Regions from separate parts of the Mesorhizobium sp. M0771 genome, predicted to be linked through region 2. Evidence: riboswitches for the same ligand, from Rfam matches in the RefSeq annotation. Region 2 holds a riboswitch; the other holds the start of a gene.
The links. A riboswitch is a leader RNA that binds a small molecule or an ion and turns the genes downstream of it on or off. The one in region 2 is predicted to bind S-adenosylmethionine.
Positions count from the first base shown of each region.

Region 1: linked by a shared signal. The riboswitch ahead of metX (homoserine O-acetyltransferase MetX) and the one ahead of NKI05_RS20835 (O-succinylhomoserine sulfhydrylase) in region 2 are both predicted to bind S-adenosylmethionine.

Region 1 is NZ_JAMYPC010000019.1:82,907-92,559, reverse strand. It holds gene NKI05_RS25120 (glycosyltransferase family 2 protein) at 1-537, opposite strand, end outside; gene NKI05_RS25115 (DUF1330 domain-containing protein) at 786-1,106, shown strand; gene metW (methionine biosynthesis protein MetW) at 1,114-1,728, opposite strand; gene metX (homoserine O-acetyltransferase MetX) at 1,725-2,894, opposite strand; SAM riboswitch at 2,955-3,032, opposite strand; gene hisC (histidinol-phosphate transaminase) at 3,158-4,267, shown strand; gene NKI05_RS25095 (prephenate/arogenate dehydrogenase family protein) at 4,272-5,207, shown strand; gene NKI05_RS25090 (sugar kinase) at 5,215-6,138, opposite strand; gene NKI05_RS25085 (DUF2125 domain-containing protein) at 6,263-7,261, opposite strand; gene NKI05_RS25080 (gamma-glutamylcyclotransferase) at 7,386-7,919, shown strand; gene NKI05_RS25075 (aldo/keto reductase) at 8,085-9,032, shown strand; gene NKI05_RS25070 (LysE family translocator) at 9,116-9,653, shown strand, end outside.
Region 2 is NZ_JAMYPC010000014.1:64,245-73,897, reverse strand. It holds gene NKI05_RS20860 (aspartate aminotransferase family protein) at 1-179, shown strand, start outside; gene argF (ornithine carbamoyltransferase) at 198-1,109, shown strand; gene NKI05_RS20850 (Hsp33 family molecular chaperone) at 1,218-2,249, shown strand; gene apaG (Co2+/Mg2+ efflux facilitator ApaG/CorD) at 2,435-2,827, opposite strand; gene NKI05_RS20840 (ceramide glucosyltransferase) at 3,049-4,200, shown strand; gene NKI05_RS20835 (O-succinylhomoserine sulfhydrylase) at 4,212-5,402, opposite strand; SAM riboswitch at 5,460-5,537, opposite strand; gene NKI05_RS20830 (2'-deoxycytidine 5'-triphosphate deaminase) at 5,678-6,772, shown strand; gene NKI05_RS20825 (ABC transporter substrate-binding protein) at 6,874-7,644, shown strand; gene araD1 (AraD1 family protein) at 7,688-8,683, opposite strand; gene mmsB (multiple monosaccharide ABC transporter permease) at 8,885-9,653, opposite strand, start outside.

The sequences.
Region 1 (9,653 bases), on a different contig from region 2:
GTCACTGTCGTAGCCGCCGATGGCCAGCAGCGACTCGCGCCGGGCGGTGATTGCCGACCCGGCAATGAAGATGGTCTGCGCGACAAGGGCCCGCTCCAGCGAGTCGCGGCTCAGCAGCGCCTCGCGGTTGACGCAGTTGGTGCGGCGATTGCCCTTCAGCGACACGAAGGAACTGATCAGCACTTCGAGCGAGGGATTGTTGTCGAACTGCTCCAGCGTCCGCGCCAGGCGATCCGGCAAATAGACGTCGTCGGAATCGAGGAATGTCACCACCGGCGCCTGCGCCCGCTCGATGCCGGCATTGCGGGCGGCATTGGCGCCGCGCCATTTCGAGCCAACATAGATCAGCCGTGGATCGCGGATTTCGGCAAGTGCGGCTGCCGTACCGTCGGTCGAGCCGTCATCGACGACAATGTGTTCGAACCGGGGAAAATTCTGCGCCAGCACGCTCTCCACGGCGCGCACCACCTTGCTGCGGCGATTGTGCGTCGGTGTGATCACCGAGATCAGCGGAGCGAGGTCGGTTGCCTTGGACATGTTGCTTCGATTGTGCCCCGAAATGCCTGGAGGCCGGAGGTTTTGATGGTCGCCGTCCAAGCCTTACCCCGGGATGGCATTCGATTCGACGCTACAAAAAACCAGCGGCAATGTCATCACAAACTGTTGAGCCAGGACGCCGGTAAGCCGGCCGATTACCCCAGACGTAATCGACCGATGGCCATCATGTCTGCAGATTGCGCCAACGAAGCCGGTCGTCGGGCTTCGATCTCACAGGGAGTTCAGCCATGGCCGCCTACGCCGTCGCCCATATGCGTCAAGTCACAATGGGCCCGCAGATTTTCGAGTATCTGCAGAGGATCGACGCCACATTGGAGCCGTTCGGCGGCCGCTTCCTTGTCCACGGCGGCGACATGGACGTGGTCGAAAACGAATGGCCCGGGCATCTGATCGTCATCGAGTTTCCGGACAGGGCGCATGCGTGGGGCTGGTACGATTCATCAGCCTATCGGGAGATTCTGGCCTTGCGCACCGACAACTCCCACGCCGATGTGATCATCGCCGATGGCGTTCAGCACCCGCACAAGGCGACGGACGTGCTGGAATAGGGGCAAACTACCGCTTCAGCAAGAACACCGCTTGCTGGCCGAAGAAATTCCAGAACCACCATGGCATCGACAGGCCGATCTTCTGGCCGTTGCCGTCGAGCGCGGTGGCTTTCTCGACCGAAGCGCCGAGTTCCTCGACCAGATTGACGAAGTCGCGGATGGTGCAGAAATGGATGTTGGGCGTGTCGTACCAGGAATAGGGCAGGTCCGCGGTCACCGGCATCCGGCCATTGACGAACAGCGACAGCCGCACCCGCCAGTGGCCGAAATTGGGGAAGGAGACGATGGCGCGGTTGCCGATTCGCAGCAGCTCGTCGAGCACCAGCTTCGGGTTGCGGGTCGCCTGCAGCGTCTGAGACAGGACGACGAAGTCAAAACCCTTGTCCGGATAGAATTCGAGGTCGGTATCGGCATCGCCCTGGATGACCGAGAGACCGCGCGCCACGCATTCATTGACGCCGCGCTGTGACAGCTCCAGCCCGCGGCCGTCGACCTGCTTGGTCTCCTGCAGGAGTTCGAGCAGCAGGCCGTCGCCGGAGCCGACATCGAGCACCCGCGACTGCGGCGGTATCAGGTTGGCCACGACTTCGAGGTCGACGCGCTGGCTGCCATTGACGCTCATGAGGCGAGCCCCCTTGCGCGGGCCGCCGAGCCGATGAAGCCCTTGATGGCGGCAAACAGTTCGGGTTCATCGAGCAGGAAGGCATCATGGCCGCGGTCGGTGTCGATCTCGACGAAGGAGACGGAGGCGCCGGCGGCGTTGAGCGCATGCACGATCGAGCGGCTCTCCTCGGTCGGGAACAGCCAGTCCGAGGTGAAGGACACCAGGCAGAAGCGGGTCTTGGTCCCGGCAAAGGCATCGGCCAACCGGCCGCCATGGTCGGCGGCGAGGTCGAAATAATCCATCGAACGGGTCATGTAGAGGTAGGAGTTGGCGTCGAAGCGGTCGACGAATGTCATGCCCTGGTGGCGCAGATAGCTTTCGATCTGGAAGTCGGCGTCGAAACCGAAGGTCAGCGCTTCGCGGTCCTGCAGATTGCGGCCGAATTTCCGATGCAGGGCGGCTTCCGACAGATAGGTGATGTGGGCGGCCATGCGCGCCACGGCGAGCCCCTTTTCCGGGCGCTTGCCGTGCTCGAAATATTTGCCGCCATGCCAGTCCGGATCGGCCATGACGGCCTGCCGGCCGACCTCGTGGAAGGCGATGTTCTGCGAGGAATGGCGTGCGCCTGTGGCGATCGGCAGGGCCGAGAAGACGCGCTCGGAATAGCACGATGCCCATTCCAGCACCTGCATGCCGCCCATCGAGCCGCCGAGCACGCAAAACAGCTTTTCGATGCCGAAATGGTCGACCAGCATCAATTGCGCCCGCACCATGTCGCGGATGGTGATGATTGGCAGGTCGAGGCCGTAGGGCTTGCCGGTGGCGGGATTGGTCGAGGCCGGACCGGTGGAGCCGAGGCACCCGCCGATGACGTTGGAGCAGATGACGAAGAAGCGGTTGGTGTCGATGATCTTGCCGGGACCGATCAGCACTTCCCACCAGCCGGGCTTGCCGGTCACCGGATTGGTGCTGGCGACATGCTGGTCGCCGGTCAGCGCGTGGCAGACCAGGATGGCGTTGGTGCGGGCATCGTTGAGGGCGCCATATGTCTGGTAGGCGATCTGGAACGGCGACAAAAGCGTGCCGGCGTCGAGCTTCAGCGGCTTGTCAGGGCCAAAACGCAACACCGGGCTCGACGGGTTGTCGGCCTCGTTGTTGGTTTTTGTAGCGCGGAGCGCGGCCATGTGACTCTCCTTGCCCGCCGTCAGGCAATAAAAAACCGGCAATGCGATCGCAAAGCCGGTTACGTCACGCAAACGGCCCTTTAGCGAGTTGTTTAACGTGGCTGCAAGCCGACCGGCCAAATCACCACGGAACTGTTGCGTTCTTCTAGAACTCGTGCGGCCCGGCGTCAACGGCCAGCTATGCCCGCCTCTCGACATTCGCGGCTACGGCTTGTATTTCCGCTGCGGCCTCCGGACGGAGGCGTTCTCAACGGGTTTGCGACATGGACAAGACAGCGGACAAGGCACGGCCGACGCCCCGCGCGGGCATTATGGACATCGACGCCTATGTGCCGGGCAAGAGCACGGCACCTGCCGGCGTCGCCAAGGTCCATAAATTGTCGTCGAACGAGAACCCGCTCGGCCCGTCGCCGAAGGCGATCGAGGCCGCGCGCGAAGTGGCCAGCAAGCTTGATGTCTATCCCGACGGCACCGCCCGCCGGCTGCGCGAGGCGATCGCCGAGGTGCACGGCCTCAACCCGGCAAACATCATCTGCTCCAACGGTTCCGACGAGATACTTGGCCTGCTGGCGCAGACCTATCTTGCGCCAGGCGATGAGGCGATTTTTACCGAACATGCCTTCATGGTCTACAAGATCTACATTCAGTCGGCGGGGGCCAAGCCGGTTGCTGTGAAGGAAACCGAGGAGCGCGCCGACGTCGACGCGATCCTGGCCGCGGTGACGCCGCGGACCAAAATCATCTTCCTCGCCAATCCCAACAACCCGACCGGCACCTATCTGCCGTTCCAGGAGGTCCGCCGCCTGCATTCCGCGCTCCCGGGCAACGTGCTTCTGGTGCTGGACGCGGCCTATGCCGAGTACGTCAGGCGCAATGACTATGAGGCAGGTATCGAGCTGGCGGGCAGCGCGCAGAATGTGGTCATGACCCGCACCTTCTCCAAGCTCGGCCTTGGCGGCGCGCGCATCGGCTGGATGTATGGCCCACTGCACATCGTCGATGCCATCAACCGTGTTCGCGGCCCTTTCAACGTTAACGCAACAGCGATCGAGGCCGGCATTGCCGCCATCCGCGACCGCGCCCATGTCGAGCGCAGTTCGTTGCACAACGAGACCTGGCTTACCTGGTTGAATGAAGAACTGACGAAGCTTGGGCTGCGCGTGACGCCCAGCGTCGGCAATTTCGTCCTCATCCACTTTCCCGACGACAAGAAGCATTCGGCTGAGGCGGCGGACGACTACCTCACCCAGCGCGGCTATATATTGCGGCGCGTTACCGGCTATGGCTTTCCCAATGCGCTGCGCATGAGCGTCGGCACCGAAGAAGCCAATCGCGGCGTCATCGATGCCCTCACGACATTCCTGAAAAGCTGAAACAATGACTTCACCGATGTTTGAAAAGATCGCGCTGGTCGGCATCGGCCTGATTGGCTCGTCGCTGGCCCGCATCATCCGCCGCGAGGGCCTGGCCCGCCATGTCGCCATCGCGACGCGCAGCCCGACCACGCTGGCACGGGCGAAGGAGCTCGGTCTTGGCGAGAGCTACACCACCGACGCCAGGGAAGCGGTCCGCAATGCCGACCTGATCATCGTCTCGGTGCCAGTGGGATCGTCGGGCGAGGTGGCGCAAGAGATCGCGCCGGCGCTGAAAAAGGGCGCCATCCTCACCGATGTCGGTTCGACCAAGGCCTCGGTCATTGCGCAAATGCAGCCCTATGTACCGGACGGCGTGCACTTTATTCCGGGGCACCCGCTGGCAGGTACGGAGAAATCGGGCCCGGATGCGGGTTTCGCCGAGCTGTTCGAAAACCGCTGGTGCATCTTCACGCCCCTGCCGGGAACCGATCCGGCCGCGCTGGAAAAGCTGTCGGAATTCTGGCGGCGCTGCGGCTCCAACATCGACACGATGGACCCGCAGCATCATGACATGACGCTGGCCATCGTTTCGCATCTTCCGCACATCATTGCCTACAACATCGTCGGCACGGCCGACGATCTGGAATCGGTGACCAAGTCGGAAGTGATCAAATATTCGGCTTCCGGTTTCCGCGACTTCACCCGTCTGGCCGCCTCCGACCCGACCATGTGGCGCGACGTGTGCCTGCACAACAAGGATGCCATCCTGGAAATGCTGGCGCGCTTTTCGGAGGACCTCGCCTCGCTGCAGCGGGCGATCCGCTGGGGCGACGGCGAAAAGCTGTTCGACCTGTTCACCCGCACCCGGGCCGTTCGCCGTTCGATCATCGAGGCCGGCCAGGATATCGACGTGCCGGATTTCGGCCGGCAGGCGGTCGAGCACCCGGTGAAAAGTTAAATCTGTTTCAGACGGGCCAGGTCGCCGCGACCATGGCCATTGCCTCGTCCCTGTTTGGCGCCCCCAGCCGGCCGCCGAAGCGCTGGCATTTGAGCGCGGCCGCCGCGCTGGCAAAGCGCAACGCCTGCTCGATCGGCATGGTTTCCGCCAACGCGACAGCAAAGGCGCCGTGGAAAACGTCGCCGGCGGCCAGCGTGTCGACCGCCTTGATCTTCGGCGCCGCGATGTGGCGCACGCATCCGGCGGACCGGTCATGCCACCAGCTTCCCGCGGCGCCGCCGGTCACCGCGACAAAGGTGTCTGTGCGGCTGGCGAGGTCGGCGCAGGCGGTTTCGGTATCCAGCGCGTGGTCGCAGATAATGCGTGCAGCCGTCTCCGAAGCGACGATGTGCGAAGCCAGCGGCAACAGACGCTCCAGCACCTCCAGCGGCGCCGTGTCGGCGTCGAGGATTGCCGGGCAACCGGCGTCGCGCGCGGCGGTCAAGGCAAGAGCGGCGGCGCCCGGCCAGCGCACATCGACCAGCACGGCATCGAAGCCGGAAAGATCGGCGACAGGCACCGCCTCGGGGTCGGCCTGCGCCTTTGGGTCGTAGAAGGGCACGATGATGCGCTCGCCATGAGCGTCGACCAGGATCGCGGCCAGCGCCGAGCGGGCGCCTTCGACGCGGCGGACAAAGCGGCAATCGACGCCCTCGGCCTCGATGCCGGCCAGCAATTGGTCGCCGACGGCATCGTCACCTGCACTTGCCCACAGGAACACCTCGGCGCCGAGACGGCGGGCGGCGCAGGCAGCACTTGTCGCCATGCCCGAGGCGATCTGGATGCCGTCCGAGGCGATGAACTTGCCCTGATGCGTGGGCAGGGTTTCGACGCGCAGGATGGTATCCAGCGTCAGCGCGCCAACGCTCAGCAGTTTCACCGGTCGGTTCATGCGTCGGCTTGCTCGAGCATGATCTCTCCCCAAAAGCCGTTGCCGCTCTTTGCGATCATGCTCTATCTCTTTGTTTTAACGCAATTCCGGACGGAAAACTGCTCACACTTTTCCTGGAATTGCTCTAATCGAGCGGCTTGATCTTGCCCAGCGGAATGAAGCCGAGCGAGACCTTGCCCTTCACCACCTTGAGCGGCATCGACGGTTCGTTGCCGAGCAGCGCCAGACCGGCAAAGCCTTGCTCGATCTGGCTCTTCTGCTCGGGGATTGCGGTGGCGAGGATTGCCGCCACGGCTTTGGGATCCTGCAGCTTGATCGTCAGGTCGGCATTGACCTGGCCGTTGGCGTCGACCGACACCGGGCCGGAGACGGTGATGCGCGCGGTTCCCGACGACAGATCGAGCTTGTGGATGCCGACCGCCTGGCCGCGCAGGCTCCTGGCCTGCGTCTTCATCAGCGCGACGCCGTTCTTCAGCGTCGCGTCGCCGCTGCCGTCGAGCGGCGGCAGCACGCGCCCGCCGATCGCGTCGGCGTCGATCTCAAGATCGGTGAAGCTTCCGGTATAGCCAAGGTCCTGACCGTCCGGCCGCAACTCGCCCGCCGCCGTTCCGGCGCTGAACAGTGAAACCGGGTCGGTGTCGTCGGCCGGATCGGTCTGGCCGGACAAGCTCTCGGCCTGCAGCGAAATGCTGCGTGGCAAGGGCCAGGAGAGCTTGGCATTGGCCTGCAGATTGTCCCAATCGATCCATAGCGGCGCCATCCCGGGCACCGAGGTCCGCAGTGGCCCGCGCAACTCGGCGGCGGGCGACAAAGGCCGGATGAGTTCTGCAACGAAGTTGAAGCTGCCTGCCGAGGCGGCAACGTTCCTGGCGTCGTCCTCGTAAGCCAGATTGTCACAGGAGATGACAAAACGCAGGGGGTAGCCGCTGACGGTGAGGTTGGCGCAGCCGGCCTCGATGCCTTTGTCCTTGAGCGAGGCCACCGCCTTGTCGGCTTCGCTGCTGACGCGACCGGCGACATAGAACCAGACCGCGCTGTAGGCGCCGAACAGCATAACGACCAAGGCAGCGAGCCACATCAGCCGGTGGCGAAACTTCGACGGACGCTCGTCACTTGACGTCATGCTGCGGCTTTCATTAACGCGGGCGTGTTGCGGGTGGACTGTGGCTTACGCAACAAGCAAAAAGAACAGAAGAGCACCGATTCCGATGCGGCGGCGTCACTCTCGTGCAATCAGGCTTGGCGATATGGGCGATTTTTGGGTTTTTGGCTACGGCTCGCTGATCTGGCGACCGGGATTCGCCCATGTCGAGACACGGCGCGCGCGGCTTTACGGCTACCGCCGGTCGCTGTGCGTCTATTCCTTCGTGCATCGCGGCACGCGCCAGCGGCCGGGCCTGGTGCTAGGCCTCGACCGTGGCGGCTCCTGCATCGGGCTGGCCTTTCGCGTGCCCGGCGAGCTGCGCGATGAGGTGCTGACCTATCTGCGCGAGCGCGAATTGGTGACCAGCGTCTACCTCGAGCGTGTGCTCGATGTCAGCCTCGACGGGAATGGGGCGGCCGCGGGAGAGAGAGTGAAAGCGGTCGCCTATATCGTCGACCGCCAGCATGAGCAGTATGCCGGCGGGCTCGACCCCGCGCATGCGGCAGGTGTTATCCGTGGCGCCGTCGGCCAGTCCGGAAACAACGAGGACTATGTGCTCAACACGCTGCAGCATCTCGCGGCGCTGGGTATCAGCGACCACTGGCTGGAAGAGGTGGCGAAGCGGATCGCCTCGTGAGCCAGTAGACCACGGCGAGCCTGCAGGCGAAGCTCTCGCGCCTTTGTGAAGCGCTGGCCCGCTGGAAAAATTGGCTGAGGCCTTTGACCTCGGCGCGGCGAGACCTAGCTTAGCTGCGGCCCGAAGCATTCGGGTCGCCCGCCGCCAGCCCCACGGAGCCCCGTCTTGCAAAAACGCCGTCTCGGTCAAACCGACCTTTCCATCGCGCCGCTGGTCCTGGGCGGCAATGTCTTCGGCTGGACCGCGGACGAGAAGACCTCCTTCGACCTGCTCGACCGGTTCGGCGACGCCGGCCTCAACGCTATCGATACCGCCGATGCCTATTCGCGCTGGGTGCCCGGCCACGCGGGCGGCGAGTCCGAGACCATCATCGGCAAATGGATGAAAAGCCGCGGCAACCGTGACAAGATCATCGTCATCACCAAAGTCGGCTCGGATATGGGACAAGGCAAGAAGGATCTGTCCGCTGCCCATATCGAAAGGGCAGTCGAGGCGTCGCTCAAGCGACTGCAGACCGATGTGATCGACCTTTATCTCTCGCATTGGCCGGACCCGACAACCCCTTATGAGGAGACGCTCGGCGCCTACCAGAAGCTGCTCGCTGCCGGCAAGGTCCGCCATATCGGCGCCTCGAATCTTGACGCCGGCCAGCTGCGCGCCGCGCTCGATGTTGCCAGCCTGCGCGGGCTGCCGCGCTACAGCGTGCTGCAGCCGGAATACAATCTCTACGACCGCTCATCCTTCGACGGGCCGCTGCATGATCTGTGCGTGGCCGAGGATATCGGCGTCATCACCTATTTCAGTCTCGCCAAGGGGTTTTTGAGCGGCAAATACCGTAGCGAGGCCGATCTCGGCAAAAGTGAACGCGGCGGCGGCGTGAAGGCTTATCTCAATGCGCGCGGCATGCGCATTCTGGCCGCACTCGACACCGTCGCGGCGCGCCATTCGGCCAAGCAGGCGGAAGTGGCACTCGCCTGGGTGATGGCGCAGCCCGGCATCACCGCGCCGATCGCCAGCGCCACGACGCTGGACCAGGTCGACAGCCTGGCGCGCGCCGCATCGCTGAAGCTCAGCGCGGAGGATCTCGTGGCGCTGGACAAGGCCAGCGCCTAGCCGCGCAGCTTCGGCACGATCGTTCAAGACGACGGCTGTCCGCCTCGCCACACTGCTCTCCATTATTGTGGAGAAGAGGCAGCATGGCCGCAGACATTCTTTCGCAGGCGCAGCCCTGGCAGCAATTGCTGGCGCTGGTGCTGGCGGCAACCGTCGTCATGGGCAGTCCTGGCCCGGCGACGATCAGCGTCACGGCGATAGGGGCCGCCTTCGGCCTGCGCAATTCGCTTCACTACACATCGGGGATCATTTTAGGCACCGTCGCGGTGCTGCTGGTGGTGGCCACCGGCATCAAGGCTATCCTTACCTCGATGCCGGGCGTAGCGCCGGTGCTGGCGGTCGCTTCCGCCGCCTATATTCTCTACCTCGCCTACAGAATAGCGACAGCGCCGCCGCTGGCCGCGCGTGACAGCAGCGCGGTTCTGCCGACCTTCCTCGGCGGCTTCCTGCTCGCCGTTGCCAACCCGAAAGCCTATGTGGCGATTGCTGCGGTCCTTGCTGGCTCCGCGACCGCAGCCGGCGCCGATGCTCTCGGCATCCCGGCCAGGCTGGCGGTTCTCACCCTGATGATCGTAGCCATCCATGTGCTGTGGCTGCTGGCCGGCGCGGCCTTCGCCCGCA
Region 2 (9,653 bases):
CCAAGGTCAACATGGCGCTGCGCGACCAGCATCTGCTGGCGGTGCCGGCCGGCGACAACGTCATTCGTCTGCTGCCGCCGCTGACCGTCACCGACGCCGAGATCGGCGAAGCGCTCGATCGCATCCGCGCCGGCGCCAAGGGCCTGACCGACGCCATCGCCGCGGCCGCCGCGAAGTAATCCCGAGAACCATTCCCGATGAGCCTTCGCCATTTCACCGATCTTTCCGCCGTTTCCGAAGGCGATCTGCGCCTGATGCTGGACGATGCGGTGGTGCGCAAGGCGCGCCTCAAGGCCGGCGAACGGACCAAACCGCTCGAAGGCAAGGTGCTGGCCATGATCTTCGACAAGCCGTCGACGCGCACGCGCGTGTCCTTCGACGTCGGCATGCGACAGCTCGGCGGCGAGACCATCATGCTGACCGGCACCGAAATGCAGCTCGGCCGTTCCGAGACCATTGCCGACACCGCCAAGGTGCTGTCGCGCTATGTCGACGCCATCATGATCCGCACCACGTCGCATGAGCGGCTGCTCGAGCTGACCGAGAATGCCACGATTCCGGTCATCAACGGGCTGACCGACGACACCCATCCCTGTCAGCTGATGGCCGACATCATGACCTTCGAGGAGCATCGCGGTCCGGTTGCCGGCAAGACCATCGCCTGGACCGGCGACGGCAACAACGTGCTGCATTCGCTGCTCGAAGCTTCGGCGCGGTTCCGCTTCAACCTGAACGTCGCAGTGCCGGAAGGCAGCGAGCCGGCGCAAAAGCATATCGACTGGTCGAAGAGCAATGGCGGCAAGCTGCACTTCACCCGCTCGCCCGAGGAAGCCGTCGACCAAGCCGACTGCATCGTCACCGACTGCTGGGTGTCGATGGGCCAGGAACACCGCGCCCGCGGCCACAATGTCTTCTCGCCCTATCAGGTCAATGCGGCGCTGATGGCCAGGGCCAAGCCCGACGCCCTGTTCATGCACTGCCTGCCGGCGCATCGCGGCGAGGAAGTCACCGACGAGGTCATCGACGGTCCGCATTCGGTTGTCTTCGACGAAGCCGAGAACCGGCTCCACGCCCAGAAGGCGGTTTTGGCCTGGTGTCTGGGCGCTTGATCTCCAGGCGCTTGATCTCCAAGCGCTTGATCCGGGGCGGCGCGATGCCTATTTGCGCCCCATCACGCAAATCAAGCGCGTTTGGACGCATGCACCCCTCCGGGCCGCATGGCCGCGCCCTGGAGCTTTGTCATGTTGGAAACGCATCAAGTGACTGAACATCACCCCAAACTCGGCGAGTTCGGCTATGCCGGCGACGATCATGTCGTACCCTTCGAGGTCGGCCCGCTCGACGTGCGCGGCCGCACCGTGCAACTCGGGCCGATGCTCGACGCCATCCTCAACCGTCACGACTATCCCGAGCCGGTCGCCCGCCTGCTCGCGGAAGCCTGTGTGCTGACGGTGCTGCTCGGCACCTCGCTCAAATTCGAAGGCAAGTTCATCCTGCAGACCCGCACCGACGGCCCGGTCGACATGCTGGTCGCGGATTTCTCCACGCCTTCGGCATTGCGCGCCTATGCGCGTTTCGACGCCGACCGGCTGGAGGCCCTGGTGGCCGCAGGCCAGACCTCGCAGCAGACGCTGCTGGGCAGCGGCGTTTTGGCGCTGACCATCGACCAGGGCGCGCACACGCAGCGCTATCAGGGCATCGTCCAGCTCGACGGCGAGACGCTGGAGGACGCCGCGCGCACCTATTTCCGCCAGTCGGAGCAGATCCCGACCGACCTCAGGCTGTCGGTGGCCAAGCTTCTGACGCCAGGTCCCGGCGGCGCTCGTGAGCAGTGGCGCGCCGGCGGCATCCTGGCGCAGTTCCTGCCGCAGTCACCCGAGCGCATGCGCGTGCCCGACATTTCGGGCGGCGACGGCGATCCGCGTGACGTGACGCAGGAGCCGGCCGACAATTCGTGGCGCGAGCTGGTGGCGCTGCTCGGCACCATCGAGCCGACCGAGCTGATCGACCCGACCATCGGCGCCGAGCGGCTGCTCTACAGGCTGTTCCACGAACATGGCGTGCGCGTCTTCGGCGGCGTGCCGGTCGCCGACCAATGTTCCTGCTCAAGGGACAAGATACGCGGCATCCTCGAGGGGTTTTCCGCGCAGGAGATCAAGGACAGCACCGAAGATGGCGGCATCCACGTCGCCTGCGAGTTCTGCTCGAAGCAGTACGACTTCGACCCGGCGGAGTTTGCAACTCAGTAGCATCTCTTCCTTCTCCCCGTTCACGGGGAGAAGGTGCCCGAAGGGCGGATGAGGGCAGCGCGAACTTTGGTGAATGGCCGCGCATAGCCTAGGTCATGTGCGTGGAAGATAACCTCATGACTCTGGCGCTGCCCCTCATTGCCCTGCCGGGCATTTCTCCCCGTATAGTGACGGGGAGAAAACCCCTAATTCACCGTCCGTCGGGTCCCCGGCAGATCCAGCGAAAACGCGGGAATAGCGACGTCGAACGTCTCGCCCTTTTTGTTGCGCATGGTGTAGTGGCCGACCATGAAGCCGGAGGGCGTCGAGAGCGGGCAGCCTGACGTGTATTGATAGCTGTCGCCGGGATTGAGCTCAGGCTGGTCGCCGACCACGCCGGCGCCGCGCACTTCCTCGACCCGGCCGCTGCCGTCGGTGATGTGCCAGTAACGCGCCATAAGCTGCACGAAATCGTCCGACTGGTTGTCGATCGTCACCTGGTAGCCCCAGACATAACGGTTCTCCGCCGGGTCCGAGCGGTCCTCCAGGTAGAACGGTCTGACCTGCACTTCGATGTTGCGCGTGACGGCGCGGTACATGGGCTGCTCCCGTTGCGCAGCAGGGAACATTTGTCGCGCCATGCGGTTTGATACGCGCAGAGCGGCATGTCCTGCCAGCCTCAAAGCGCAGTGCCGACAAACAATGTCATTTAAGTGACACATGACAATGTTGGTGTGCGCAAACCTTGCCGGCGACTCAAGGCCCATCTGTCGACTGACAAAGCAGCCGCGAGCGGCCTTTCCGGAGTGACCAGATCTCGATGGAACCAGCTCTCACAGCCGCCTTCGCTTCCTCCGCTTTGCTTCTTTCCAATCTCGCCAGCATCCTGCTTGCTTCGTCGAAACTGCAAGCGCGTCGCCTTATCCCTCCGCCGTCCGGCGAGCAGCCACCGGTCTCGATCGTCGTGCCGTCGCGCGGCGTGGAGCCGTTCACACAAGAGACGCTGCAGCGAGCCTTCTCGCTCGACTGGCCGCGCTACGAACTGATCTTCTGCGTCGCTCACGCCGACGATCCCGTCGTCAAACTGATAAACAGGGCGATCGTCCTGTTTCCCAACGTGCCGGCCCGGCTGCTGATCGGCGACGACCGCGTCAGCAGCAACCCGAAGCTCAACAACTGCGTCAAGGGCTGGGAAGCGGCGCGCTATCATTGGGTTATTCTGGCGGATTCCAACGTGCTGATGCCAAGGGATTACGTCCAGCACCTGATGGCGGCCTGGCGGACCAATACCGGGCTTATCTGCTCGACGCCGATCGGCTCTCGGCCGGATGGCTTTTGGGCCGAGGTCGAATGCGCGTTCCTCAACACGCTGCAGGCGCGCTGGCAATATGCCGGCGAGGCGCTCGGTCTCGGCTTTGCCCAGGGCAAGAGCATGCTGTGGAACAAGCCGATGCTCGATACCAATGGCGGTATCCGCGCGCTGGCCGCCGAGATCGCCGAGGATGCTGCTGCAACCAAGCTGGTCAACGGACTGGGCCTGCACGTCAATCTCGTTGCCTCGCCTTTCGAGCAACCACTGGGGCAGCGCCGACTTGCCGACATCTGGTCGCGCCAGGCGCGCTGGGCGCGGTTGCGCCGCGTCACCTTCCCACTGTTTTTCGCACCCGAGATCCTGACCGGCGTCGCCGTGCCGTTGGCGTTGGCGCTGGTGGCGGCCGCAAGTGCCGGCATCAGCCTGCCGGCCACGGTGATGGCCGTGCTGACGGCGGCCTACATTCCCGAATGCGCGCTGGCCGCGGCCAAGGGCTGGCATCTGTCGCTGCGCATGGTCCCGGCGATGATGGTCCGCGACATGATGCTTCCCGCCATCTGGGCGCGCGGCTGGCTGAGCGGCGCCGTCGACTGGCGCGGCAACACCATGACCATCGGCACCAAGACGGCCGAACTGGAAGAGGTTTCGTCGGGAGCGTGACGCCTCGCGGCCTATCCGGCTGCCTTCAGCGCCTGCGCAACGTCCTCCAGCAGATCGTCCGTATCCTCAAGACCGACCGACAGCCTGAGCGTTCCCGGCCCGATGCCAAGCTCGGCGCGAGCTTCGTCGCTGAGGTTCTTGTGCGTGGTGGTCGCCGGATGGGTGATCAGGCTCTTGGCGTCGCCGAGATTGTTGGAGATCAGCACGATGTCGAGCGCGTTCTGCAAGGCGAAGGCCGCCTGCTTGCCGCCCTTGACGTCGAGGCAGATCAGCGTCGATCCGCCCGTCATCTGCTTCTTGACGATGTCGGCCTGCGGGTGGTCGGCGCGGCCGGGATAGATGACGCGGGCGATTTCCGGCCGTCCTGCCAGGAAATCCGCGATCTTGGCCGCGCTTTCCGTCTGCTGGCGCACCCGAACCGGCAGCGTCTCCAGGCCCTTGAGCAGCGTCCAGGCGTTGAACGGCGACAGGCTCGGGCCGGTGTGGCGGAAATAGTCGTGCAAATTCTCGTCGATCCATTTCTTGTCCGACAGGATGATGCCGCCGAGACAGCGTCCCTGGCCGTCAATGTGCTTGGTCGCGGAGTAGACGACGATATGGGCGCCGAGCTGCAAGGGCTTCTGCTGCAAGGGCGTGGCAAAGACATTGTCGACGATCAGCCTGGCGCCGATCGAGGTGGCGAGCGCCGCCACCGCTGCGATGTCGACCACTTCCAGCGTCGGATTGGTCGGGCTTTCCAGGAAGAACAGTTTCGTGTTCGGCCGCACCGCCTTTTCCCAGTTGGCGATGTCGGTGCCGTCGACCAGCGTTGCCTCGATGCCGTATTTCGGCGCCAGCGTCTCCACCACCCAGCGGCAGGAGCCGAACAGCGCGCGCGCCGCAACGATATGGTCGCCGGCCTTGGCGCTGCACAGGAGCGCTGCCGTCACCGCCGCCATGCCGGACGCCGTGGCGCGCGCATCTTCGGCACCCTCCAGCGCGCACATGCGCTTTTCGAACATGTCGACGGTAGGGTTGGCGTAGCGCGAATAGATGAAGCCCGGCTCCTCGCCCTTGAAACGGGCTTCCGCGGCCTGCGCCGTTTCATAGACATAGCCCTGGGTGAGATACATCGCTTCCGACGTCTCGCCGAACTGTGAACGCAGTGTTCCCCCGTGCACGAGTGCGGTCTGAGGCTTCCAGTTACGCTTCTTGGTGCTCATCGCTTTTGTTCCAGACACAAAAAAACCGGCCGCGAAAGTCGCAACCGGTCCATATGGCCTTGCGGCCCGACGGTCCTTTAGCGACTTGTTTAACGTGGCTGCAAGCCGACCGGCCAAATCACCACGGGATAACGACCCTTTAGACCTCACCTGCGCTTGCGTCAATTGCCGGCTTCATTAAGAGGTTTGTACCAGGCAGGTTCCGCAATAATATCCAGCGGTTTTGCGGCAAGAACCTGCCACAAAGAGACCGACCTTGGAGCGGAGCCAGCCTTTTGCGGCAGACAGGCATTCTTCCCGATCAGGACATTTCCGCGCTGTTTCAGTCCGGCGCGCTGGAGTCGCCGCGCGCGCTCGATGTCGACCAGGTGCAGCCGGCGAGCCTCGATCTGAGGCTCGGCAACAAGGCTTTTCGCGTGCGCGCCTCCTTCCTGCCGGGTCCCGATCATCTGGTGGCCGACAAGCTTCACCGGCTGAAATTGCATGAGTTCAGTCTCGCCGAGGGCGCGGTGCTGGAAACCGGCTGCGTCTACATCGTGCCGCTGCTCGAAAGCCTGGCGCTGCCCGCAAACGTGTCGGCCTCGGCCAACCCGAAGAGCTCGACCGGCCGGCTCGACATCTTCACCCGGGTGATGACCGATCGCGGCCATGAGTTCGACAAGATCGCCCCCGGCTATCACGGGCCGCTTTATCTCGAAGTCAGTCCACGCACCTTCCCGATCGTCGTACGCGCCGGATCGAGGCTGTCGCAGATCCGCTTTCGCACCGGCAACGCGCTGTTGTCGGAGGCAGAACTGAACGAATTGCACCGCGCCGAGATGCTGGTGGCGACCGAGCCGCCCAACATTTCCGGCGGCGGCATTGCGCTGTCGATCGATCTTGACGGCGACCAGAACGGCCTGGTCGGCTATCGCGGCAAGCATCACACCGGCTTGGTCGATGTCGACAAGCGCGCCGCCCAGGATGCCGTCGATTTCTGGGAGCCGCTCTATAAGAGCGGCGCCGGCGAACTGGTGCTCGACCCGGACGAGTTCTACATCCTGGTCAGCCGCGAAGCCGTGCACGTGCCGCCGCTCTACGCCGCCGAGATGACGCCCTTCGATCCGCTGGTTGGCGAATTCCGTGTTCACTATGCCGGCTTCTTCGATCCGGGCTTCGGCCATTCGGCCTCAGGCGGCACCGGCAGCCGGGCGGTGCTCGAAGTGCGCAGCCACGAAGTGCCGTTCATCCTCGACCACGGCCAGATCGTCGGCCGGCTGGTCTACGAACACATGCTGAAGCGGCCGCAGGCGCTTTACGGCACCGATCTCGGCTCGAATTACCAGGCGCAAGGCCTCAAGCTCTCCAAGCATTTCCGCCCCGCCGGCTGAACCTTCGATCACCGTCAGGCAAAATACTTGCCTGCGCTGCCTCACCATGCTTGGCTGCCTTTCGGTGGCCGGCAAGAGAACGGCGCGCAAGGGGAACCAAAATGCAGATTTCAAGATGGATCATATCGGCAGCGGGCGCTGCCATGCTGGTGATATCGGCCGGCTCGCTGGCTGAGGCGCAGGAGAAATTGAAGATCGGCACCGAGGGCGCTTATCCGCCCTTCAACACCATCACCGCGGACGGCAAGATCGAGGGCTTCGACATCGACATTGCCAATGCGCTGTGTGCGCAGATGAAGGTCGAGTGCGAGATCGTCACCCAGGACTGGGACGGCATCATCCCGGCGCTGCAGGCGAAAAAGTTCGACGCCATCATCGCCTCGATGAGCATCACCGAGGAGCGCAAGAAACAGGTCGCCTTCACCAACAAATACTACACGACGCCGCTGGCGCTGGTGGCGCCCAAGGACAGCGACCTCACTTCCACCGAACCGGCAGCCCTTGCCGGCAAGACGGTGGGCGCGCAGGCCTCGACCACCCAGGCCGACTATGCGCAGGACGCCTATGGCAAGGCCGGCGCCGAGGCGAAACTCTACCCCACCCAGGAAGAGGCGATCACCGACCTGCAGAACGGCCGTCTCGACGCCGTCATCTCCGACAAGTTCGTGCTGATGGACTGGCTGAAGAAGGCGAGCGAAGGCTGCTGCAAGCTTGTCGGCGACGTCAAGGGCACCGAGACGCAAGCCGGCATCGCTGTCCGCCTGGAAGACACGGCGCTGCGCGACAAGCTGAATGCGGCGATAGACGCCATCGTCGCCGACGGCACTTACAAGAAGATCCAGGCCAAGTATTTCGACTTCGATATTTATTGACGGTGGGCGCTGCCAATCTCCCCCCTCAAGGGGAGATTACGTCTCAAAGCGCCTTCACCGCCACCTTCACCGGCTGCTCGATCTCCAGCGGGTTGCGCAGCGGCAGGCCGAAATCCCCGGCCTCGATCTCGAACACGTCGCCGGCCTGAGTCTTGATGCCGTCGGCAAAGGACAGCGTCGCCGTGCCGAACATGTGCACATGCACGTCGCCCGGCTGGCGGAAGGCCGAATATTTGAAGTGATGATGTTCGAGATTGGCGATTGTGTGCGACATGTTCGCTTCGCCCGACAGGAACGGCTTTTCCCACAGCAAATTGCTGTCGCGATAGATTCGCGATGAGCCCCTGACGTCGGCCGGCAGGTCGCCGATCAGGATTTCCGGCCCGAACGAGGCGTTGCGCAGTTTGGAATGTGCCAGGAACAGATAGTTCACCCGCTCGGTAACATGATCGGAAAACTCGTTCGACAGCGTGAAGCCGACGCGGAACGGCGCGCCGTCGTCGCCGATGACATAGATGCCGGCGATTTCCGGCTCCTCGCCGGCGTCCTGCGCGAAGGCCGGCGACATCAGTGCGGCGCCCGGCGCCACCGCCATGGTGCCGTTGCCCTTGTAGAACCATTCCGGCTGCACGCCGGTCTGGCCCTTGGCCGGCTTGCCGCCTTCGAGCCCCATGCGGAACATCTTCATGGAATCGGTAAGCTGCTCCTCGCCGCCATCGCTGAGCTTCTTGTGCATGGAATCGCGCGTCGCCGCCGAGCCGAGATGGGTCAGGCCGGTGCCGGTCAGATGCAGATGCGCAGGATCGGGATGGTTGATCGGCGACACCAGCCGGCCCTTCTTGTAGACGGCGTCGAGGTCTATCGCTTCACCGAACCCCTTGCGCTCGATCAGCGCGGCGAGGCCCGTTCCGGTGCGCGCGGCTTCCATGGCCAGCGAATAGACGCTGCGGGCGCCGTTGATGATCCTGGTCTTGCCGCCGCCATTGCGGGCGACGACGCGGATGGTCTCGGCGTCGTCGAGGATCTGGGAGATTAGCATGATGAAATCCTCTCTCATGTGCCTTGGCCGGGTTGCCCCTTGGCAAACCTTGACCTGCGCGGCTCGGACCTCGCCGCGCCACGGGTTGAACTCTTCGTCCGGATTGCGCTCGCGAGCTCCATCCCTCGGGGGACTTCTTATGCCGACAACTTGCCGGCTGCGCCGCGACCGTATGCCTCCTGCTTGCCTCGCTGAAGCTTGTCAGGCCTTGTTCTTGTTGTAGACGTCGAAGATCACGGCGCCGAGCAGCACCAGGCCTTTGACCACCTGCTGCCAGTCGACATTGACGCCCATGATCGACATGCCGTTGTTCATCACGCCCATGATGAAGCCGCCGACGACCGCCCCGATAACCTGGCCGACGCCGCCCATCGCCGAGGCGCCGCCGATGAACACGGCGGCGATGACGTCGAGCTCCGAGCCGAGACCCGCCGCCGGCACCGCCTGGCCGAGACGAGCCGCGATGATCAGGCCGCCAAGCGCCGACAGCACGCCCATATTGATGAACACCATCAGCGTCAGCCGCTCGGTGTTGATGCCCGACAGCTGCGCCGCCTTGGGATTGCCGCCCATGGCGTAGATGCGCCTCCCGATGGTCATGCGCTTGGTGACGAAGACGAACAGCGTGATCAGCACGCCCATGACCAGCAGCACCACGGGCAGGCCGCGGTAGCTGGCAAACTCATAGACCAGGAACAGCGCCAGCGCGCTGGCGACCAGCGTCTTGACGACGAACAGGGTGAAGGGCTCGGCCTCATAACCATGGCGTTCTCGTTTGCGCCGGGTGCGGACCCCGAAATAGGCATAGGCGAGCACGGCGATCAGCCCCAGCACGACCGTCGTCATGTGCAGGGTCACGCCGCTGCCCATGATGGTCTTGCCGGCTGCGTTCACGACCGGCGGGACGAGCGTCAGTGGGCCGATCACATCCGGGATGAAGCCGGAGCTGAGCATCTTGAAGTCGTCGGGA